Linked DNA regions of Urbifossiella limnaea. The protein of the gene in region 2 binds, or shares a complex with, the protein of the main gene of each other region. Links are inferred from orthologs where the notes say so. Each region holds a gene or a part of one and is shown on either strand. Other genes may lie near its edges. The genes, in order: pnp, ETAA1_RS21205 and rny.

The links.
Region 1: ETAA1_RS21205 (region 2) and pnp share a complex: the UniProt entries of both Bacillus subtilis proteins name them as parts of the possible RNA degradosome complex. The link is inferred for Urbifossiella limnaea from one-to-one orthologs.
Region 3: ETAA1_RS21205 (region 2) and rny share a complex: the UniProt entries of both Bacillus subtilis proteins name them as parts of the possible RNA degradosome complex. The link is inferred for Urbifossiella limnaea from one-to-one orthologs.

The regions. Positions count from the first base shown.
Region 1 is NZ_CP036273.1:1,693,756-1,701,294, forward strand. The notes cover bases 2,393-5,334. They hold pnp (polyribonucleotide nucleotidyltransferase), read left to right. Parts: upstream 2,393-2,723; coding sequence 2,724-4,946; downstream 4,947-5,334. Other genes in these bases: rpsO (30S ribosomal protein S15), read left to right, coding at 2,393-2,591; ETAA1_RS06775 (hypothetical protein), read right to left, coding at 5,002-5,334. Also shown: ETAA1_RS31590 (hypothetical protein), read left to right, coding at 350-520; ETAA1_RS06755 (hypothetical protein), read left to right, coding at 869-1,264; ETAA1_RS06760 (enoyl-CoA hydratase-related protein), read left to right, coding at 1,334-2,188; more of rpsO, read left to right, coding at 2,322-2,392; more of ETAA1_RS06775, read right to left, coding at 5,335-5,349; ETAA1_RS06780 (OprO/OprP family phosphate-selective porin), read right to left, coding at 5,365-6,987; ETAA1_RS06785 (hypothetical protein), read left to right, coding at 7,152-7,539. UniProt on the Bacillus subtilis protein: Involved in mRNA degradation. Catalyzes the phosphorolysis of single-stranded polyribonucleotides processively in the 3'- to 5'-direction. Necessary for competence development in Bacillus subtilis.
Region 2 is NZ_CP036273.1:5,205,830-5,213,295, reverse strand. The notes cover bases 2,924-5,792. They hold ETAA1_RS21205 (ATP-dependent 6-phosphofructokinase), read left to right. Parts: upstream 2,924-3,632; coding sequence 3,633-4,952; downstream 4,953-5,792. Other genes in these bases: ETAA1_RS21200 (hypothetical protein), read left to right, coding at 5,102-5,641; ETAA1_RS21210 (CpsB/CapC family capsule biosynthesis tyrosine phosphatase), read left to right, coding at 2,924-3,540. Also shown: ETAA1_RS21225 (hypothetical protein), read left to right, coding at 71-1,129; ETAA1_RS21220 (galactose-1-phosphate uridylyltransferase), read left to right, coding at 1,126-2,136; nadD (nicotinate (nicotinamide) nucleotide adenylyltransferase), read left to right, coding at 2,160-2,765; more of ETAA1_RS21210, read left to right, coding at 2,770-2,923; ETAA1_RS21195 (HzsA-related protein), read left to right, coding at 5,810-7,466. UniProt on the Bacillus subtilis protein: Catalyzes the phosphorylation of D-fructose 6-phosphate to fructose 1,6-bisphosphate by ATP, the first committing step of glycolysis.
Region 3 is NZ_CP036273.1:3,674,300-3,681,751, reverse strand. The notes cover bases 2,202-5,056. They hold rny (ribonuclease Y), read left to right. Parts: upstream 2,202-2,754; coding sequence 2,755-4,359; downstream 4,360-5,056. Other genes in these bases: ftsY (signal recognition particle-docking protein FtsY), read right to left, coding at 4,504-5,056; ETAA1_RS15085 (DUF1559 domain-containing protein), read right to left, coding at 2,202-2,384. Also shown: ETAA1_RS15095 (DUF4198 domain-containing protein), read right to left, coding at 1-440; ETAA1_RS15090 (DUF1559 domain-containing protein), read right to left, coding at 455-1,447; more of ETAA1_RS15085, read right to left, coding at 1,497-2,201; more of ftsY, read right to left, coding at 5,057-5,409; ETAA1_RS31950 (tetratricopeptide repeat protein), read left to right, coding at 5,573-6,439; ETAA1_RS15065 (RluA family pseudouridine synthase), read left to right, coding at 6,510-7,452. UniProt on the Bacillus subtilis protein: Endoribonuclease that initiates mRNA decay. Initiates the decay of all SAM-dependent riboswitches, such as yitJ riboswitch. Involved in processing of the gapA operon mRNA, it cleaves between cggR and gapA.

The DNA.
Region 1 (7,539 bases), 3.5 Mb from region 2 along the record:
GCTGTGCCGGGAGCGCCGTATCCGTGCGTCCCGTCTGGCGAGGGTGCGAATCTGTGAGGCTGGGCAGAAACTAATCTCGGCAAGATGGGCCGTCAAGAGCTCATCGGATAATCTCGGGATTTTCACCCCAGACGTTGCGACTGCTACGACCCGACGCCCTTGCCCCGCTTCGCGGACCGGCACGGCCGGCCGAACCGGCACGACCCGCCGGACATGTCCGAAAAGCGGCGGGTTTGGCTCAAGTCGGGCTTTGGCGCCGGCGCAAGAGCGACATACGGTAAAGCGTCCGGATGGCGAACCGCGCCGCCCGACCATCACAGCCGACACACCCCGAAGGAAGGAGCGAACCATGTTCGCCAAGCGCTTTGTCCTCGCTCTCGCCGCCCTGGCTCTCGTCCTGCCGCTGACCGGCTGCCGCAACAACCGCTGCTGCAAGAGCAACTCGGTCAGCTCGGCCGCGCCGTGCTGCCCGGCCCCGGGCTCGCTGCCGCCGGGCTCGCTGCCGCCGGCCGGGTTCTAACGGTCGCACCGGTCGCGGCCGCAGTCCGGTCTCAAAGCCCACCCGTTGCGACGGGCGGGCTTCATGTATTCGCACCTTCCGGCGCCCCGGCGCCAACTCCTTCCGGCGGTCCCGACGCCCCGACCGGTCGCGCCGCCGCTGCCGGTTGCCTCTTTCGCTCCCGCGTGGTTTGCCCCCGGCCGAAGCGGCGCGCACGATTGCGCATCGGCAGAGGAACGCCGCGGCCCACGGTCCCTTCGAGGCCGTGGCGGCCGAGCGCTGCCCCTGGGACGGCCGGAACGGACTCCCGGCCCCCGACGGATCGAGGTTCCCGTCCCGCGCCCGTGCCGCACCGCGAAGGAGGTTCCCGTGTCCCGTCGTCTCGTGATGTTCGGCCTCTTGGCCGTTTCCGCGCTGTCCACCGGCTGCTTTCCGTGCGTCCACAAGCGGATGGCCTGCCGCTGGCAGCTCCACCACGGCATCGGCTGTGGCCCCGTGTGCGCGCCCGCTTGCGGCCCGGTCTGTAACGCCACGCCCGCCTTCCGGATCCCGAGCCCGGTCGTGGGTATGCCAGTCGCCGGTGTCCCGATCGGCGCCCCCGGATGTTCGACTTGCACGACCGGCGTCGATGCCGGTCCGATGGGCTACGCGATGCCGGTCGCCGGCCCCGGCTACGTCGGCGCCCCGCCGATCATCGGCCCGGCGATGCCGCTCGGCGCCCCGCGGATCGAAGCGCCGATGACCAACGGCGCCCCGAAGAACTGAGCCGCCTCGAGCGGGTACAATGCCACCCCGGGTTCCGCCCGGGGTGGCGTCGTTTCGTGGGGGTGCGTCATGCCCGACCCCGCCGTCCGCGTCGAGGTCCGCCCCGACCGCGTGGCCGTGCTGACGATCGACCAGCCTGGCGCGAAGGTGAACGTCCTCACGGTGGCGCTGTGGGACGAACTCGAAGTCGCACTCGACGCGCTGCCGCCCGACCTGGCGGGTTTGGTGATCGCCAGCGGCAAGCCCGGCTGTTTCATCGCCGGCGCCGACCTGAAACTGCTGGCTGACGCGACGCCCGGCGACCCGGCCGTGAAGGCGTTTATCGAGCAGGGTCTGCGCGTACTGGCGAAGCTGGAGGCGCTGCCATTCCCGACGTGCGCCGCGATCGACGGCGTGGCCCTCGGCGGCGGGCTGGAGTTGGCGCTGGCGTGTGACCTGCGTGTCATGTCGGCGGACCAGAAATACCGAATCGGGGTTCCCGAGGTGAACCTGGGATTGATCCCGGGGTGGGGAGGCACTCAACGCCTGCCGCGGCTCATTGGTCTCGCCCGCGCGCTCCCGCTACTCGTCGAAGGGAGGCAGCTTGATCTCTTCGAGGCGATCAGCGCCGGCGTCGTCACTTTCGTCGAGGTTCCCAGCGACTTCCGCGGTGAGACGCTAGACGAGATCGCAAGGTTCGTCGGGACACTCCCGCGGCCGTTCCACCGGAAGCAGCACGACTCGTTCCCTGACGCCGCCAAGCCCCCGCCGCCACCTCTCGACGCATCGACGGCCGCTCGGGAGGTCTACCGGGTTGCCACCGATGGCCTCCGACTACCGCTCGCCGACGGCATCAAACTCGAAACCGAGGCGTTCCTGCGGCTGGCCGGGTCGGACGAGTCGCGGGGGAAGATCGCCGCGTTCTTCGCCGCGCGGAAGCGGTAGCGGCGCGGAATTCCCCCCTTGCCGCGCCCCCGCCCGCGCCTACACTCTCTCAATTGTGAACCAGGCGTCACTTTTGTCGTTTCGTCACTGTTGGCAGGAGTGCGACGCGTCGGAATAGCGGAGGCCGGGAGCGATGGCGATCACGAAGGAAGCGAAGACCGAACTCATCAGCCAGTACCGGCGCGCCGAGCAAGACAGCGGCTCGCCGGAAGTGCAGGTCGCGCTGCTCACCGCCCGGATCACGTACCTGACCGAGCACATGCGGGCGCACAAGAAGGACTTCTCCAGCCGTCGCGGGCTGCTGAAGCTGGTCAGCCAGCGGGCCGACCTGCTCAAGTACCTCCGCGAGACGGACCGCGAGAAGTACCTCGCCCTCATCGCCCGGCTCGGCCTGCGGAAGTAACCCGCCGGCCCAGGGAATCGGTCCGCCATCCTCCCGCTCGCGGCCGCCGGGGACGCCCCGGGGCCGCCGGACGAACGTCGTCCGACCCCGCACCGCCGCACGCACCCTGCCGGTCATCCGAAAGGGATCACCGTGCCGGTCAGTCACGCATCCGTCGAGCTCCCCATCGGGGGCGGAACTCTCGTCCTCGAAACCGGGAAGCTCGCCAAGCAGGCCCACGGGGCCGTCACCGTCCGTTACGGCGACTCCGTCGTCCTTGTCGCCGTGGTCGAGGGGAACGTCATCCCCGGCCGCGACTTCTTTCCCCTCCAGGTGGAGTACCGCGAGCGCACCTACGCCGCCGGTAAGTTCCCCGGCGGGTTCATCAAGCGCGAGACGCGCCCCTCCACCAAGGAGACGCTCACCTCCCGCCTCATCGACCGCCCCACCCGGCCGCTCTTCCCCGTCGGCTACGTCAACGAAGTCCAGATCCACTGCACTGTCATCTCGGCCGACCCCGAGAACGACACCGACGTGCTCGCCCTCATCGGCGCCAGCGCCGCCCTGCACGTCAGCCACATCCCGTTCCTCAAGCCGCATGCCGGTGTCCGCATCGGCCGCGTGGACGGCCAGCTGGTCGTGCTGCCGACGTTCCAGCAGATGGAGACGAGCGAGCTCGACCTGATCGTCGCCGGCACGGAAGACGCTATCGTCATGATCGAGGGGTTCGCCCGCGAGCTGCCCGAGCAGGAGGCCGGCGACGCCATCGCCGAGGCGCAGCGGCAGTGCAAGCTCATCATCGGCGCCATCCACGAGCTGCGCGAGAAGGCCGGGCTCGGCAAGAAGGTGCTCCCCGAGGCGCCGCCGGCCGACGAACTGGCCGAGGCCATCTACAAGAAGCACGGCGCCGAGTTCCGCACCCGTTACCTGACGACTGGCAAGAAGGCCCGCAACGACGCGCTCGACCAGTTCAAGACGGCGCTCAAGGCCGAGTACGCTCCCGAAGGCGCCACCGACGCCAAGTACACGGCGGCCCAGGTGTCGGCCGCCGTGTCGGCGATCCGCGAGCGGGTGTTCCGCGAGATCACCCTGAGCGGCACCCGCATCGACGGCCGCGCGCCGAAGGACTTGCGCGCCATCAGCAGTGAAGTCAGCGTGCTGCCGCGGACGCACGGCACGGCCGTGTTCCAGCGCGGCGAGACGCAGGCGCTCGTCGTCGCCACCCTCGGCACCGTCGGCGACGAGCAGCGCGTCGAGGGCATCCAGGAGGAGTACTCGAAGAAGTTCTGGCTCGACTACAACTTCCCGTCGTACTCGGTCGGCGAGTGCAAGCCGATCCGCGGGCCGGGCCGCCGCGAGATCGGCCACGGCATGCTGGCCGAGCGGTCGCTCAAGGCCGTCATCCCGCCGGCGACGCGGTTCCCGTACACGATCCGCCTCGTCAGCGAGATTCTGGAGTCGAACGGCTCCAGCTCGATGGCGTCGGTGTGCGGCGGGACGCTGGCGATGATGGACGCCGGCGTGCCGATCAAGCGGCCGGTCGCCGGCATCTCGATCGGCCTGGTGATGGAGAAGGACCAGCACGTCCTCATCACCGACATCCAGGGCGACGAGGACCACTACGGCGACATGGACTTCAAGATCGCCGGCACCCAGAAGGGCGTCACCGGCATCCAGCTCGACATCAAGCTGGACGGCATCCCCGAGGACATCGTGCGCGGGGCGCTGGAGCAAGGCCGCGAGGCCCGGTTGCAGATCCTCAAGACGATGCTGGGCGCGCTGCCGGCGCCGCGGAAGGAGATCAGCCCGTTCGCCCCGCGGATCGTGTCGCTGAAGATCAACCCCGAGCTGATCGGCAAGCTGATCGGCCCCGGCGGCAAGATGATCCGCTCGATCCAGGAGGAGACCGGCGCCAAGATCGACGTGGAGGACGACGGCACCGTCGCCATCTCCGGCCTGAACGCCGAGGGCGTGGAGGACGCCAAGCGCCGCGTCGAGGCGCTGTGCGCCGAGGTGAAGGTGGGCGCGGTGTACGACGGGAAGGTGATCTCGATCAAGGACTTCGGGGCGTTCGTCGAGATCGCCCCGGGCCGCGACGGGCTGTGCCACATCTCGGAGCTGGCCCCCGGGTTCGTCAGCCGGGTGGACGAGGTGGTGAAGATCGGCGACCGCATCCAGGTGAAGGTCATCTCGATCGACGACCAGGACCGGGTGAAGCTGAGCCGCAAGGCGCTGATGGACCCGCTGCCCGAGGGCGAGGGCGGCGGCGAGCGCCCGCCGCGCGAGGAGCGCGGCGGTGGTGACCGTGGGGGCGACCGCGGCGGCGACCGCCGCGGGGGTGGCGGCGGACGGGGCCGCGGCCCGCGCCGCGACTAACCGGCAACTCCAAGGAAGCCCACCCGTCGCAACGGGTGGGCTTCTTTCGTTTCTGTCAGTTCGCCGGAGGGGCGATCACCGCCGGCAACTCCTTCAGCACGCAGGCCATCTTGTCCGGGCCGGGCACGGCCTTCTTCACCAGCACCGTCTTCACCAGCGGCAGCGGCGGGCACGGGCCGTCGCAGCCGCTCAGCCCGCAGCAGCGCTTCAGAATCGCCAGCGGCGAGTAGTCCGCGGCGCAGTACTCCTTGCACACGCTGGTGTACGCCGTCTTCGTCGTCTTCTGCGGCTCGTAAATGCACACCTTGACGCCGACCGCCTGCGCGGCGTGGTCGGGCGGCGGTTGCGCGCCCGAGAGGCCCACGGCCGCCATCAGCGCGGCCAGTGTCGCGATCCATCGCATGGCGGTACTCCGGGGTCAGAAGTAGTACTGGGCGAACATCGAGAACCCGTGCACCCGGCCCCCGTTGTTCGGGGCCGGCACGATGCGGTCGGCGTTGAGGTAGACGAACTGCATCTTGGTGTTGTCGTTCAGATACCAGTTCACGGCAGCCTCGTGCTGGGCCAGCTCGCCGCCGGTGATGCCGTTCGCGTTCAGGTCGAGGTACGAGTACCGGTAGCCCACCTGCCACGCCCCGGTGCCCCAGTGGTGCCGGCCGTCTTCGCCCTTCACGAGGAAGGCGTTCTCCCGCACCTTGATCCGGTCGTACATGCCGTTGCGGCGGTCGTACCCGCGGTGCTCGCCGGTCAGGATGTAGCTGGCCTCCACGTACCCGCCCCAGAACATCGGGGTCCCCACGTTCTGCCCCGGCGCCAGGCCGTTGCCGCCGTACAGCGAGCGGGCGTTGCTCACGTAGCTGAACCCGGCCTCGGCCTGCACCGAGAACGGCCCGGCGATCGCCAGGAACTCCGGCCCCAGCGTGCTCACCCCGTCGGTCAGCAGGAACCCGGTGTCCACGAACCGGTTCGTGTTCGACCCGAGGAAATTGGTGGCGCCGATGCCGGTGCCGTCGCGGAGGTTCGGCCGGGCGCGGAACCGCGTCACGTTCTGGGTGTCGCCGAACGTGCTCCCGGTGCCGCCGGGGAGGATCGACCGGCCGAGGTCGCCGCTCCGGTACTGGTACGACCCGCCGAGGTGGAGAACGCCCGCCCCGTCGCCCTCGTAGATCGGCGTGCCCGTCAGGCGGAACGTGCCGGCGTAGTTCCCGTTGCCGAAGTCGTCGGTCCCGAACTGCACCGGCTGGACGCGGTGGAACATCGCCTGGAACGCCACGTTTTGCTCCTGGAAGTTGTTCATGTAGAACACGCCCGGGCCGAACAGGTTGTACAGCGAGTCGGACAGCGGCGACCGCTCGATGAACGTGAGGTGGTAGTCGCTCCCCATCATTTCCAACCCCTGCGGGATCTTGTGCTGGCCGACCCGCAGGGCGCCCCAGTAGTCGTCTCGCGACCCGACCCACATGTGGTCGAATACGACGAAGTTTAGCTGCTCGAAGTTCACCTCCAGCACGTACTCAAACGTCTCGTATGCTACGCCGTCGGACCGCAGCCGGACGCGGCGGAAGAACATGCCGTCGTCGAGCGGGCCGACCCCGCCGCCCGCGCCCTGCTGGGGCACGCCGCCGTTGCCCGGTGGGGGGCCGCGGAGGCCGAACGGCTGGGCGAAGAACACGCTCTGGAACTGGAACCGCCCGCCGAAGTGGAACTTCCAGTCGTTGTCGGGGGTGGCGAACCACAGCCCGTTGTCCCAGTACGCACGCAGGTTCAGCTCGCTGCCGACCTCGTGGCCCTTCTCCGCCGCGGCCCTCTTCTTGGCGTCGTCGGCTTGCTTTTGCTTGGCGTCGCGCTCCTTCAGCGCGGCGTCCACGATCCCCCGGACGGCCTTCTCGTCGAGAGGACCGGGGTTGACCACGTCGTTGAGGCGGTCCACGGCGGTCGGCGCCGGAACCGGTAGGTCGGGGAGGCTGGGCTGCTTCGCCGTCAGTCGGGGCGCAACCAGGAGGAGGGCCGCTCCCGCGAGCGTGAGAGAAAAGCGGTTCATGCGTTCCCCTGCGGGCGCGGCCGGGTAGCGGGATACCGGTCGTGCCGAAAATACAGAGTACTCATCGGCCAAATCGGGCCGAAACGTGAAGAAATCCTCAAGCCCACGACGCCGCCCGATGACACGCGACGGTCGTCATTCCCGGAACCAATATCACACCCCTCATGCCGCCCCACGCCACACGCCCCCTCCGCCGCGTCCTCGTCGTCGCACTACTGGTGCTCGGCCCGGCCGCCCGCGGCGCGGAACCGGTGCCGGACGCGCTCCGCGCCGAACTGAAGCTCGCGCCGTTCTACCAGCGCCACGCCGACGCCGGCGGCCTCCCCGTCGTCGGCTCCGCAAAGGTCAGCGACCACGCCCTCGCGGAAGCCGCGTGGGTCGTCGGCAAGATGCTCGGCGACCGTCCCGACGTGCTCAAGGCCATGCGGGCGAACCGCGTCCGCGTCGCGGTCATGGCGGCGACCGAGTACACGACCGACCTGCCCGAGCACGCGAACATGAAGCCGAAGCTGTACTGGGACCGCCGCGCCCGCGGCCTCGGGGCCACGCGGT
Region 2 (7,466 bases):
AACTACGTCGTGGTTACAGGGACCGCGACCCGGCGGCCGACCGGCCGTTGACGAGCTTCCGGAGGAAGTCATGCCCACCCCCGTCCGCCGCCGCCTGGGCTTCGAGCGCCTCGAAGACCGCGACGTGCCGTCGTTCTCCCCCTTCCAGCTCAACGGCGGCGAGACGATCGCCGTCGGCGACGTGTTCCCCGAGGTCGGCGGCGGGGTCGAGAACGAGTACGTGGTCGGCTCGGGCAAGGGGCAGCAGCCGTACGTCCGCGTGTTCAACCTGGCCGGCATCCTCGAGGCCGAATTCCTGGCGTACGAGCCGACGTTCACCGGTGGCGTCAACGTCGCCCTGGCGGACGTGGTGACCGGCGACAACCTCCAGGAAATCATCACCGGGCCGGGGTTCGGCGGCGGGCCGGTCGTGAAGGTGTTCAACCCGGCCAGCCGGAACGTGGTGCGCTCCTTCGTCGCCTTCGAGGCGAGCTTCCGCGGCGGCGTGAACGTCGCCGGCGGGCAACTGAACCTCGTCACACCGGCCGAGGAGGTCGTCGTCGGGGCCGGGTTCGGAGGCGGGCCGGTCGTCCGCGTGTTTAACGAGAACGGTAGTGCTTTCTCGTCGTTCTTCGCCTACGAGTCGAGCTTCCGCAACGGCGTGAACCTGGCCGTCGGCGACGTGCTCAGCCCCGTGGCCGGGGCCAACGCCGGCGAGGAGATTGTGACCGGGCCGGGCGAGGGCGGGGCGCCGCTGCTGAAGGTGTTCGGTGGGATCGGCGACCTGCGTCGGTCGTACTTCGCGTTCGACCAGACCGGCCGCAACGGGCTGGTCGTCGCCGCCGGCAACACCGACGGCGCGCTGTCAGAGGAGATCTTTGCCGCGGCCCAGTTCACGCCGCTGTTCGAGGCGCCCCGCATCCGCTCGTTCAACGGCAACAGCTCCGGGCAGATCCAGTCGGACTTCAACCCGTTCCCGGCCGGGTACACCCGGTACATCAACTTCGCCGTCGGCGAGACGGTGCTGTTCCCAAGCGTGCTGCTGAACGCCGGCGACCTGAGCGTGATGGCCGGGGAAGGGCAGATCAACCAGGTGCCGCGGACGTTCTACGGCGTCCGCGGGTCGGCCGCCGGGAACAACGGCCCGTGACCCCCGACCCCGCCCCGCCCGCGCCCGGGGATGCTCCCCGGGCGTCGGCGTTTCCCGAGTACCGCCGCGACCCGGTCACCGGCCGGTGGGCGGTCGTGGCCCCGGCCCGGGCGCTGCGGCCGCTGGTGCCGCACCCCGCGCCGGCCGACCCGGAGCCGCCGGCCGACTGTCCCTTCTGCCCCGGCAACGAGCACGACACGCCCGGCGAGCTGTTCGCCGACCGCGACCCCGGCACCCGCGCGAACGGCCCCGGCTGGCGGCTCCGGGTCGTCCCCAACCGCTACCCGGCCGTCGAACCCGACGCGCCGGCGGTCGGGCGGCACGAGGTCGTCATCGCCTGCCCGGAGCACGTGACGCGCGCCGCGGAGTTGCCGCGCGGGGCGTACCGCGGCCTGTTCCGGGCTTACCGCGAGCGGATCCGCGCCCACGCCGCCGACCCGCGGCTCGGCTACACGCTGGCGTTCAAGAACGTCGGCGCCGCGGCGGGGGCGTCACTGGCGCACGCCCACGCGCAGCTCGTCGCCACGCCCTTCGTGCCGCCGGTCGTCGCCGAGGAACTGACTCGCTCCGAGGAGCACCACGCCCGCACGGGGCGGTGCGTGTTCTGCGAGCTGATCGCCACCGAAGCCTCGGGGCCGCGGCGAATCTGCGAGACGGCCGGGGTCCTGGCCGTGACGGCGTTCGCGCCGCGGTTCGCGTACGAGGTGTGGGTGCTGCCGAAGGCCCACGCCGCCCGGTTCGAGACGACCGCGGACGCCGACGTGGGCGAACTTGCGGGCGTCGTGCGGCGGGTGGTACAGGCGCAGGACGCGGTGCTCGGGCCGGTGGCGTTCAACTGGGTGCTGCACACGGCGCCGCTGCGGTCGGCCGAGTTGCCGCATTACCACTGGCACCTGGAGATTCTCCCGCGGACCGCGACGCCGGCCGGGCTCGAGTGGGGCGGCGGGTGCTTCGTGACGACCGTGGCCCCGGAGGAGGCCGCGGGGCAGCTGCGCGGGCACGTCTAGGGCCGTTCTCGTACACCAACCGCATGCGCATCGGCATCTTCGGCGGCACGTTCGACCCCGTCCACATGGGGCACCTCATCCTGGCCGAGCAGTGCCGCGACCAGGCGGGGCTCGACGAGGTGTGGTTCCTGCCGAGCTACCACCCGCCGCACAAGGCCGCGGCCGCGGTCACGCGGTTCGAGCAGCGGTGCGACATGCTCGAACTCGCCGTCGCCGGCCACCCGGCGTTCCGCATCGAGCGGATCGAGAAGGAACTCCCCCCGCCGAGCTACACGGCCGAGACGCTGGCCGAGCTCCGCCGCCGCCACCCCGGCGCGGAATTCGCTCTGCTCATGGGTTCGGACGGCCTCCCCGACCTGCCCGGGTGGTACGAGCCGCAGCGGGTCATCGAACTGGCGAGCCTCGTGGTAGTACCCCGGCCGGGGGTCATGCTCTGGACCGCCGACCGGTTGGCGAAGGCGTTGAACGTCACGACCGACGCGGTCCGGCTCCGCTACGTGGCGTGCCCGATGATCGAGATCGCGAGCCGGGAGCTGCGGCGGGCCGTGACGGACGGCCTGAGCGTCCGCTACCTCGTGCCGCGGGCGGTCGAAGAGTACCTCCGCGACCGGAAGCTTTACGCCCGGTGACGCGATGCCGCTGGCCGACACCCACGTCCACCTCCTCGCCGGCCTCGACGACGGCCCCGCGTCGATGTCCGAAGCCGTGGCCATGTGCCGCTTCCTGGTCGCCGAAGGGGCCGGGCTCGCCACGGCGCTGGCGCACCAGAACCCCGACTACCCCGAGAACACGCCGGAGCGGCTCCGGGCAGCTGCGGTGGCGCTCGCGGCCGAGCTTCAGCGCAAGAAGGTGAAGCTGGCGGTTCGCCCGACTGGCGAGGTGATGCTCGGCCCGGACACGCTCGCCGACTGGCACGCCGGCCGGCTCCTCACGGTCGGCGACACCGGGGCGTACCTGCTGGTGGAGATGCCGCACCGCGATTTCGTGGACGTGCTGCCGCTGGCCGCGGCCGTGGCGCCGACGCGGCTCGTGATCGCGCACGCCGAGCGCTACACGCCGCTGCTGTTCGACCCGCCGCGGGCGGCGGCGTGGGTCGCGGCGGGGTGCCTGCTACAGGTGACGGCGTCGGCGCTGGCCGACCCGTGGGACGACGACATGGCCGGCGGGCTGCGCGAATGGGCCGACGCCGGGATGATTCACCTCATCGGCTCGGACGGGCACGGCATCGACCGCCGTCGACCGCTGCTGGCCGAGGGGTATCGGGCGCTGCGGGGGTTGGCCGGCCGCGCGGCGGCGCGACGCGCCGGCGAGGAGTGGGGCGCCGCGGTGCTGCGCGGGTCGGCGCTGCCGGTGCCGATGCCGGCGGTGCGGCGGTCGTGGTTCGCGCGGGTGCTGGGTGCGTAAGGCGCCGTTCGTAGAATCCCCCCACCGCTCCCTCTCCCGACCCCCGCCCGCGCCGCCGACCGCGGCCGCGGCGGGGCCGTGGAGTACACCCCGTGGTCAACCGCGACGAACTCGTCGTCAAGTCGCTCGGCCCGTGCCGGGTCGAGTCGCCGATGCTCCACCTCCTCAAGCCGCGCGAGCGGAGCTACTACAACGTCGACCCCGCCGACCGCGTCCTGTTCGACGACACCGCCTCCGCCCTCGCCCGCCGCGGCAGTTCGCCCGACGACATCCCCGGCTTCGAGCCGGCCGGCCCGCGGCCCGAGATCTACTTCGACCCGTCCAAGACGCACGCCGGCATCGTCACCTGCGGCGGCCTCTGCCCCGGGTTCAACGACGTGATCCGGGCGCTCGTCATGGAACTCCACTTCCTCTACGGCGTCCGCCGCATCAGCGGGTTCTGCAACGGGTACCAGGGGTTCATCCCCAAGTACAAGCGGCCGGTCGTGGACCTGACGCCGCAGTCGGTCAGCCAGATCAACGAGGCCGGCGGCACCATCCTCGGCACGTCCCGCGGCGAGCAGAACGCCGGCGAGATCGTGGACTGCCTGGAGCGGATGGGGGTGAACGTGCTGTTCGTGGTCGGCGGCGACGGCACCCTCCGCGGGGCGCAGGCCATCAGCCGCGAGGTCGAGGCCCGGGGGCGGAAGATCGCCGTCGTCGGCATACCCAAGACGATCGACAACGACATCTGCTTCATCGACCAGAGCTTCGGCTTCCAGACGGCGTTCTCCGTCGCCGCGGACTCGATCCACTCGGCGCACGCGGAGGCGAAGGCGTCGCCGAACGGCATCGGCCTGGTGAAGCTGATGGGCCGGCACTCGGGGTTCATCGCCTGCTACGCGGCCCTCGCCCGCAACGACGCCAACTTCGTGCTCATCCCCGAGGTGCCGTTCCGGCTCGACGGGGAGAACGGCTTCCTGGCCGCGCTGCGGCGCCGCGTGCAGCGGAGCGGGCACGCGGTCGTGGTGGTGGCCGAGGGGGCCGGGCAGGAGCTGATGGAGTCGGCGACCGGCGCCGACGCCTCCGGGAACGCGAAGCTGGGCGACGTCGGCGTCTTCCTGCGGAAGCGGATCACCGAGGACTTCGCGGCGGCGAACCTGGAACTGAACCTCAAGTACATCGACCCGAGCTACTCGATCCGGAGCGTGAAGGCGAACTCGTTCGACGCCGTGTACTGCCTGCGGCTGGCGCACAACGCCGTTCACGCGGCGATGGCGGGGCGGACGGAGGTGGTGGTGAGCCGGTGGCACGGCCGGTTCGTGCTGCTGCCGATCCCGCTGGCGGTGCGCGACCGGCACACGGTCGACCCGAACGGCGACCTGTGGATGAGCGTGCTGGAATCGACCGGCCAGCCGGCGGCGTTCGGATGAAGTCGGGCGGGAATCGAATGTCAGACCCGCGCCGGGCGTCTGTATGTCCGCACGGGGCCGGGCGGGCTAGAATCGCCCTCACCGGCCCCCACGCCCTGCCGCCTCTCCGGCGGGCGGGGCCGGACCGTGGCACCCTGGAGGATGATGTGATGCGCGTGATGCTGTCGCTGGCGGCGGTTGTCGGGCTGGCCCTCACCGGCGCCAAGGCCGACGACGTGAAGTCGGGCCCGGGCAAGAAGATCGGCGGCGCCTTCAACGTGAAGGCGTTCACCGGCGAGAAGGCCGGCGAGACCCTCTGCTACGTCTGCAAGTTCTCCGCCGACCAGACCCCGGCCGCCGTCCTGATCTTCACCCAGAAGGCCGACGAGAACGTCGCCAAGCTGGTCCAGGCCGTGGACGCCGTCCAGAAGACCAACGCCAAGCTCGGCACCTGCGTCATCGGCATCGGCGGGGTCACCGGGTCGGACCTGGAGAAGCTCCAGACCACCCACAAGCTGACCGCCCCGCTGACCGTGGCCACCGACACCGACGGCCCGGGCGCGTACAAGCTGAACAAGAGCGCCGCCGTCACCGTGCTGGTCTACAAGCGCGGCGGCGAGATCACCCAGAGCTACGGGTTCAGCGACACGAAGTCGGCCGTCGCCAAGGCCGCCGACATCGCCGCCGCCGCCCGCACCGCCGTCGAGTGAGTGATCGAGTGACGGCGTGTTAACCACAGAGTCACAGAGGGCACAGAGAGGAAGACAGAAGGCCGAGGGAAGACAATTGCAGCAATTGTTCGATCTCGGCCTTTCGTCTTCTCTCTGTGTTCTCTGTGACTCTGTGGTTAATCTTGTTTCCCACCCTTTGGAGGCCGCATGTCCCGCCTCGCCGCCCTGCTGCCGCTCGCGGCCCTCGCCTCCGCCGCAATCGCCCAGCCCGTCGCCGCCCCCCGCCCGCTCGACATCAGCCCGAAGCCCGTCGCCACCGACCCCGCCGTGCGGATCGACTACGACATCGTCTACGTCCGCATGCCGCGCAAGGGCGACGCCGTCGGCACCAGCTGGGCGGAGATCGCCAACCCCACGTACACCGACCCCGGCGCCGACCTCATGCTCCTCCACCCGGACGGCACCGAGGAGGTGCTCGTGCCCGGCGGGAAAGGGGCCGTCACCGACCCGGTGATCTCGTTCGACGGCGAGTGGGTCTATTACGCCCTCTTCCACGACCTCGCCGGCGGCAGCCACACGCAGGGGCCGCCCGCGGGTGCGGACATCTACAAGCTCCACCTGAAGACGCGCGAGAGCCGCCGCCTCACGACGCAGACGTTCACGCCGAACCTCGGCGCGGGGGCGTGGTCGAAGGACTTCCGCACCGCCGAGCCCGCCAAGAACTCGATCCCATACGGCGTGTTCAACCTCGGCCCGTGCCCGCTGCCGGGCGGGAAGGTGATGTTCACGAGCAACCGCAACGCCTTCAAGCCGCCGAAGCGGCTGCCGCACCTGATGCAGCTCTTCGTGATGGACGACGACGGCACGAACGTCGAGTGCGTCGGCCACCTCAACCTCGGCGGGGCGCTCCACCCCACGGTGCTGCAGGACGGCCGGGTGATGTTCAGCAGTCTGGAGAGTCAGGGGCTACGGCACTCGATCCTGTGGGGGCTGTGGACGATCCACCCGGACGGCACGAACTGGGGACCGATGGTGTCGGCGTTCAACCCGGGGCCGAACCCGACCGCGTACCACTTCCAGACGCAGCTGAGCGACGGCCGCGTGGTCGCCGAGGAGTACTACAACCAGACGAGCAACGGGTTCGGGTCGCTGGTCGTGTTCCCGCCGGGGCCGCCGGCCGGGCAGCCGCCGTTCGGGCCGGGCTACGCCGACGACCCGCGCAACCCCGCGCTGCAACATGGCCGCGAGGGCGCCACGCCCCGCACCCGCCGCCTGCCGTTCAGCCCGGTCGGCATCGCGTCGCTGACGCGATTCGCCCGCGCCGACGAAGGCCCGGCCGACTTCGCCTCCGGTGCAATGGCCCCGGCCCCGATCCCCGGTACGATCCGGCCGCGCCAGCAGCCCACCGGCCCGCGCGTCGGCAAGGTGACGCACCCGTCGGCGGCGCCGAAGAACCACTTGTTGCTGGCGTGGTCGCCCGGCCCGGTGAACGGCGGGTACACGGTCCACGTCCCCGCGGTGGACAGCGGCATTTACCTGCTGAAGGACGGCAAGGCGATTGACGAGCCGGGCCGGCTGCTCAAGATCAAGGACGACCCGCGCTACAACGAGCACTGGCCGCGGGCCGTCGTGCCGTACTCCGCCGTCCACGGTGTCAAGGAGCCGGCCCGGCTGCCCACGCTCGCCAACGACGGCAAGCTGTCGAAGCACCTGCCGGCGGGGACGCCGTTCGGGCTGGTCGGCACGTCCAGCCTACTCAAGCGCGAGAGCTACCCGAACGGCGTCGTGAAGGGCGTGACCGCGGCCGCGCCCGACGCCACCGGCTACGCCGACCTGGGGGCGTTCAACTCCGCCGAGCTGCCGT
Region 3 (7,452 bases), 1.5 Mb from region 2 along the record:
CCTTGCACTTCGCCGGGCGGCCGGCTGACGGCGGCGAGCTTGAAGGGCGGGACCACGTTCGCCCCCGCGGTCACCGTTACGGTCAGCTTCGAGTGGACGGGGCCGTACCAGCCGAGCAGGCGGTCGGTCATGTCCTCCTCTTCACCCTCACCGGCCGGCTCGGGCCAGTCGAGTACGACCTGGTACCCGCCTTCCGCGGCACCGTCGTTCGTGCCGAACGTGGACAGCTCGAACGAGCCGTCCGGCCCGGTCACGCCGTGCGGGTTCATCGGAATCTGCGGCACCACCGGTGCGCTCGTCGGGATGAAGTACACCTTCACGCCCTGGGCCGGCTTGCCGTCGTACAGCACCTGCCCCCGAACCGGGTGGACCGTCACCGGCGGCTCGGCGGCGGAGCACCCCGCAACCACGACAAGCATCGTTCCCGTCAGCACGCGCATCACGTCCGCTCCGGTCAGTTGTCGAGGGGAACCACGTCGTTGCCCGACCGCGTCAGGAACTTCACAAACAGCCGCATGTCCATGCTCTCGCGGATGAACCGCACGGACCCGTCGCCGAACACGTGCATCGCCCCGCCCACGTGGAACGAGTACACCTCGTTCCCGTTGTGGCAGTTGGTGTGACACGGACCGGGGGACGCCGTGTTCGTCTTCGACACGGCGCCGTGGGTGATGTACTCGTTGTCGTGGTCCGCCCACCCGCCATCGAGCCCGCCGAGGGCGGCGGTCATGGTCGGGCCGGTCCACCGGTCGGGGCGGCCGGCACATTCCGACAGGAGCACGGTGTTCGACGTGCCGTCGCGGATCTCGGGGATGCTGAACATCTGGTGCGTGTTGGCGGTGACCACCTGGAGGATGCCGTTCCGGTTCACCGTCACGTCCGCGAGCCCGGCGCCTTCCAGGGCCGAGCCGTAGGCGTTGTTGGGCGCGTAGTCGCCGGAGGCGATGTTGATCGTCCGCGTGCCGCCGCCCGCCCCCGTGGGGATGGACACGGACCGCGAGAACACCCGCGACCCGCCCGGCGTGGACGGGCACGACATGACCTTGAGTTGCGTGGCACGAGCCGTGTCGTTGGCGGCAGCGGCCCAGTCCTCGTTCAGGTTGTACTGCTGGAACAGCGGCCCCTGCTCGATGTGCGGCAGGAGGAACACCGACCACGCGTGCCGGACGCCGTTCCGGGTCACACCCATCTTCGTGAAGATCGGTCCGACGGTGCCCGTGTTCGGCGCCCGCAGCGCGCCCGCCGGGAAGTGCCCGACGGTGGACTGGAAGTTGTGCAGCCCGAGGCCGAGCTGCTTCATGTTGTTCTGGCACGCACTCCGGGCCGCGGCCTCGCGCACCTTCTGGACCGCCGGCAGCAGCAGCCCGATGAGGATGGCGATGATGGCGATCACGACCAGCAGTTCGATCAGCGTGAACGCCCGAGATTGGCGGGTGTATCGGATCACGGAAGGGACCTCGTGTGTGACGAGTGTGGGGGGTGGGTTTCGGGGCGGGTTAGAAGTCGGTCGTGATGACCTGGCCGTCGCCGATGAGGCACACCCGCATCCAGTTCGCGGCGTCGGCCGTGTACCGCATCGACCGCACGGACCCGTCGGCCATCACGGCGTTGAACACGCCCGGGTGCGAGCCGCCGAACCGGACCGACCAGAACGTCGACGACGCCGAGGTCGGGTGCTTGTCGTCGGGCTCCGGCACGGCCTCGCCGAACCGCTGGTGGTCCTGGTCCCATCCCGAGTTGTTCCACACCTCGTTGTCCCCGCCCGCAGAGCCGAGCACGGAGAAATGCACCTGCTTCTCCGCCACCATCACCGTGTTCGAGGTGCCGTCGGTGATGTCGGTCAGCGTCCGCCGCTGCTCCACCGGGGCCGTCGGCGACATCGTGGTGCCGGGGGCGCGCCACTGGCGGACGAACACGCCCTCGGTGCCGTTCCCGGCCATGTTGCGGCCGCCGTTCCCGGCGTAGTCGCACCGCCCGCCGTTGGAGTACAGCACCGGCTGGCGGCGCGACGGGCAGTAGTAGATCTTGATGGCCGTCTGCGCGACCTGGGTGTTCCCCGCGGCGGTCTCGGGGAGGTTGAACACGTTCTGCTGCTCGATGTACGGCGTGAGCTGGAACATCCACGTCCAGCCGACGCGCGACGTGGCGTTGCAGCAGCTCTGGTTCGGCCCGTCGGACCCGGCCGTCGGGAACTCGCGGAGCCCGTCGTGGTGGGCGTGCATGCCCAGGCCGATCTGCTTCAGGTTGTTCGAGCAGGTGCTCCGCGCGGCGGCCTCGCGGACCTTCTGGACGGCCGGCAGGAGCAGCCCGATCAAGATGGCAATGATCGCGATGACGACCAGCAACTCGATGAGTGTGAACGCATGATGTTTCGCCTGACGCACGTGCAGCCCTCAGCATATCCGGTCGCGGGCGACTCCCGCACGTCAGAGATACTTGCCCCGGCGGGCTCCCAAAAGGTGGGCAACAGCCCTTTCAACGAACCTTCACGGGGCCGTCACAGAACTCGCCCCGGTGGCCAAAAAAGAGCCGGTTGTGGCGCGTCCGTGGCCGTTGCCAGAGCCGGCGAAGCCGGTTGCGAACGGATTCGCACGTCCGCATAATGCCAACATCCCGCCCCCCACGGACGACCGGGCGGGTTCCGGCCGGCCGTTGTGCCGACCGGCCGCCCGGACGGCGGCTTGCATACCCGACCTCACCCGCGACAGACCCCCGCCCGATCGGCCCGGCCGACACGCGGGAAGGACCGTTCCCATGGAACCCGAACTCGCCGCCGGGCTGGCCGCCGGAGCGGCCGCCGCCGGCGCCGCGCTCACGTATGTCACCGTCCGCACCCTCGGCCGCGGCCCGTCGCTGTCCGTGATGGAAGCCGCCCGCCTGCAAGAGGAAACGCGTCAGGCCGAGAACCGGGCGCGAGAGCTGGTCGAGCGGGGCCGGCAGGAGGCCGACGGCATCGTCCGCGAGGCCGAGGCGCGGGCGCGCGACGAGGCCGGCCGGCGCCGCGACGAGCTGACGCGCGAGCTGGACCAGGCCCGCGGCGAGGTGCGCGAGCTGGAGCGCCGCGCCGAGAAGCGGGAGGACGCCGCGGAGCAGAAGGCCCGCGAGCTGGCCCGCAAGGAGCGGCAACTCGAATCGGTGCAGAAAAAGCTCTCCGAGCGCAAGGAGCGCCTCCAGGAGAAGGCCAAGCAACTGGACGATCTTGCCACCGAGCAGACGCGCACGCTTCAGCAGCTGAGTGGCATGTCACGCGAGGAGGCGGAGCGGATGCTGCTCGACCGGCTCGACCGCGAGCTGGCCGAGGAGGCCGCCGCCCGCATCCGCCAGCACGAGGAGCGGATCCGCCAGCAGGCCGAGGCGAAGGCCCGCGAGGTGCTCGCCACGGCCATCCAGCGCTTCGCCGCCGACCACACCGCCGACACGACCGTGAGCACGGTGGACATCCCGTCCGACGACATCAAGGGCCGCATCATCGGCCGCGAGGGGCGGAACATCCGGGCCTTCGAGAAGGCCACCGGCGTGGACGTGATCGTGGACGACACGCCCGGCGTGGTGATCGTGTCGGCGTTCGACAACGTCCGCCGCGAGACGGCCCGGCTCGCCCTGGCCAAGCTCATCGCCGACGGCCGCATCCACCCGACGCGGATCGAAGAGGTGGTGACCGAGACGCAGGCCGAGATGGAGAAGCACGTCACCGAGACCGGCCGGGCCGCGGTCATTGAGGCGGACGTTCCCGAGCCGCACGAGAAGCTGCTGCACCTGCTCGGCCGCCTCAAGTTCCGCACGAGCTACAGCCAGAACGTCCTCCAGCACTCGCTGGAAGTCGCCCACCTGTGCGGACTGATGGCCGGCGAACTCGGCCTGAACCCGCAGCTGGCACGTCGCTGCGGGTTACTGCACGACGTGGGGAAGGCAGCCGACCACGAGATGGAGGGCGGCCACCCGAAGGTCGGCGCCGAGCTCGCCCGCCGCTACGGCGAGACGAGCAAGGAGGTGCTGCACGCCATCGTAGGCCACCACGACGACGTGACGGTGGACAACATTTACACGGTGCTGGTGGCGGCCGCAGACGCGATCAGCGCCAGCCGCCCGGGGGCGCGGCGGGAGTCGTTGGAAAAGTACGTGAAGCGGCTGGAGAATCTGGAGGCGGTGGCGATGGGTTTCCCGGTGGTCGAGCACGCCTACGCGATCCAGGCCGGCCGCGAGCTCCGCGTCATCGCCAACGCCGGGCAAACGACGGACGCCGAGGCGGTGAAGCTGTCGCGCGACATCGCCCGCGCCATCGAGCAGCAGTTGGACTACCCCGGCGAGATCCGCGTGACCGTGATCCGCGAGACGCGGGCCGTCGAGGTGGCGAAGTAAACTCTGACGTGGGGCTGGCTTGCAGCGGGCCTCACGTCGGGCGGCGTCGTTATCATATACTTTTGTGTCATTGACTCAATTCGTGCCTCGACCCCCTGGGGGGGTGCCGTACACACAATGAACCCGGCCCGAATGTTCGCCGACTCACCCCTTGTCGAACAGCGCCGCGACGAAGGCGTCGGGGTCGAACGGCTCCAGGTCGTCGAGCCCCTCGCCGACGCCGACGTACTTCACCGGCAGGCCGAGCTTCTGCTTGATGGCGAAGACCGCCCCGCCCTTCGCCGAGCCGTCGAGCTTCGACAGGATGATGCCGCTGCACTTCACGGACTTCGAGAACTGCTCGGCCTGCACAACGGCGTTCTGCCCGTTCGAGGCGTCGAGCACGAGCAGCACCTCGTGCGGCGCCCCGGGTATCTGCCGGCTCACCACGGTGTGAATCTTTTCCAGCTCCTTCATCAGGTGCGTCTGCGTGTGGAGCCGGCCGGCGGTGTCGACGACGAGCACGTCGTACCCGCGGGCCTTGGCCGCCTCGCAGGCGTCGTGCGCGACCGCCGCCGGCTGCACATTCTGGCCTTGCTTGATGATGTCGCAGCCGATGCGGCCGGCCCACACCGTCAGTTGCTCGATGGCCGCGGCGCGGAAGGTGTCGCACGCGGCCACGGCCACGTTCTTGCCGTCCTTCTTGAGCCTGTTGGCGAGCTTGGCGATCGACGTGGTCTTGCCCGAGCCGTTGACGCCCGCGACCATCACGATCGTCGGCCCGGACGCGGCGTAGGCCAGTCCGGGCGAGTCGGAGGCGAGCAGGTCGCGGAGTTGCTTGCGGACGAACGCCGACACCTCCTCGCCGACCTCCTTGTCGCGGAAGCCCTGGCGGACGCGGTCGATGATCGTCGCGGTTGCGGTCGTACCCAGGTCGGCGCGGTACAGCTGCTTCTCGAGTTCGTCGAGAAACGCCTGATCGACCTTCCCCTTGCGGCGGAGCACGTCGAGGACGCCGCCGAACACGCCGGCCGTCTTGGCGAGCCCGCGCTTGAACCAGCCGAACACCATGTCGCCCCCCGTTGCGGCCGCGTACCAGGCGGTATTCTACGGCCGCGGCCGCGGGCCGCAGCCCCCGTTGACCGGGGCGGGTGGTCGGCCTATCATCCTCCCTTACCGCCGGTCGTAGTGCCTGTAACGGTCGTGCGACCCGCCCCGCGGAACGGAGCCCGGCATGAGTACCGAGTCGCCGACGACCCCCCCGCCGCCCGCGGAAACGACCACGCCGGGGGCTGCCATCAAGGCGGCCTGGCAGAGGTTCACCCGCGGCGAACTCGTGTCGTACCGCGTGATGGCCATCTTGCTGATCCTGATCGTGGGCGTCGGCGTGCTGTGGTTCATGAACTTCCAGGGGAATGTGGCCGGCTCGCGGCAGTGGCTCGACCTGGAACTGGCCTCCACCACGGAAGACCTGGAAAAGGTCATCAGCGACTACCCGGGCACGGCCCCGGCCAAAGTTGCCGAGTTCCACCTGGCCCGCATCCGCCTCGCCCCGGAGGGGATCGACAAGCTCGTCACCGGCGACCCCCAGGAGCGGGCGAAAGCACTCGCCGCCATCGAACAGGCGAAGGAGTCGCTGTCGAAGATGGCACCTGAACTGAAGGATTCGCCGGTCCTGCTAGCCGAGTGCTACCTGGGCCTGGCGAAGGCCGAGCTGGCGCTGGTGGGCATCACACAGGAAGGGCGGATCGACACGTTCCGAGGCGACCCGCGCGAGGCCGCCCAGTACCTCGAAAAGCTCGCGGAGGTGGCCAAGGATTCGCCGTGGGGCGAGGAGGCGAAGAAGCTCGCGGCCGAGCTGAGGGCGCCTGGCGGAGCCACGACGCAGGACATCCAGCGGGTGCAGACCGACCTGTACAACATGCTCCGCTTCCCCGCCCGTCCGGGTGGCGGCATGTTCGGCCCTGGTGGGATGCCGTTCGGCCCCGGCGGCGGGATGCCGTTCGGCCCGGGTAGCAGCCCGTTCGGCCCGATCTCCGGCCTGCCCGGCGGCGGCCCCGTGGCCCCGCTCCCGCCGGGGCACCCGCCGCTCACGCCGTGACCGAAGAACCGGAGTCGGACACAAGCGGCGGGGGGCTTCGGCCCCCCGCGTCGCGTTTGCGGATCACCTCATGACCCCCGCCGCGGACGACGACGACCGGATCGACGCCGCCCCCGCCGAGCCGATCCCGGCGCGGACGCGAGAGCCACTCGACCTGGTCGCGCAGATCAAGCAGGAGGGGATGCGGCTCGACCTGTACCTGCACATCCACATGCAGGCCTACAGCAGGTCGGAGATTCAGAAGGCGATCGAGGCCGGCGGCGTGACGGTGAACGGCCGGGCGACGAAGCCGAGCTACAAGGTGCGAAAGCTCGACAAGCTGCACGTCGAGATGCCGGCCCCGGACCACGACCTGCCGGAACCCGAGGACATCCCGCTCGACATCCTGTACCAGGACGAGTTCCTGGCGGTGATCAACAAGCCGGCCGACATGGTGGTTCACCCCGCGAAGGGGAACTGGTCCGGCACGCTGGTGAACGCCCTGCAGTTCCACTTCCGCGAGCAGCTAAGCCGGGAGAACGGCGCGTACCGCGCCGGTATCGTCCACCGGCTCGACAAGGACACCAGCGGCGTGATACTGATCGCCAAGGACGACCAGACCCTCCGCGAGTGCTCGAACCAGTTCGAGACGCGGAAGGTGTTCAAGGAGTACGTCGCCCTGACGGCGGGCGAACTCGAGCGCGACACGGACTACATCGAGGCTCGGATCAAGCACCACCCGCACGACCGCGAGAAGATGGCGGCGACGCTCGACCCCACCGACCCCGATGCGAAGGACGCACTGAGCTACTACGAGGTGTTAGAACGGTTCCGCGGGCACACGCTGGTCCGGGTGCAGCCGCGGACCGGGCGGACGCACCAGATTCGGGTCCACCTGGCTCACGTCGGCTGCCCGGTGTTGGCCGACAAGCACTACAGCGGGCGCGACCGCTTCCAACTCTCCGACCTGGTACCTGGTACCCCGAAGGACGCGGACGAGGTGCTGATCGGCCGGCAGGCGCTGCACGCATTCC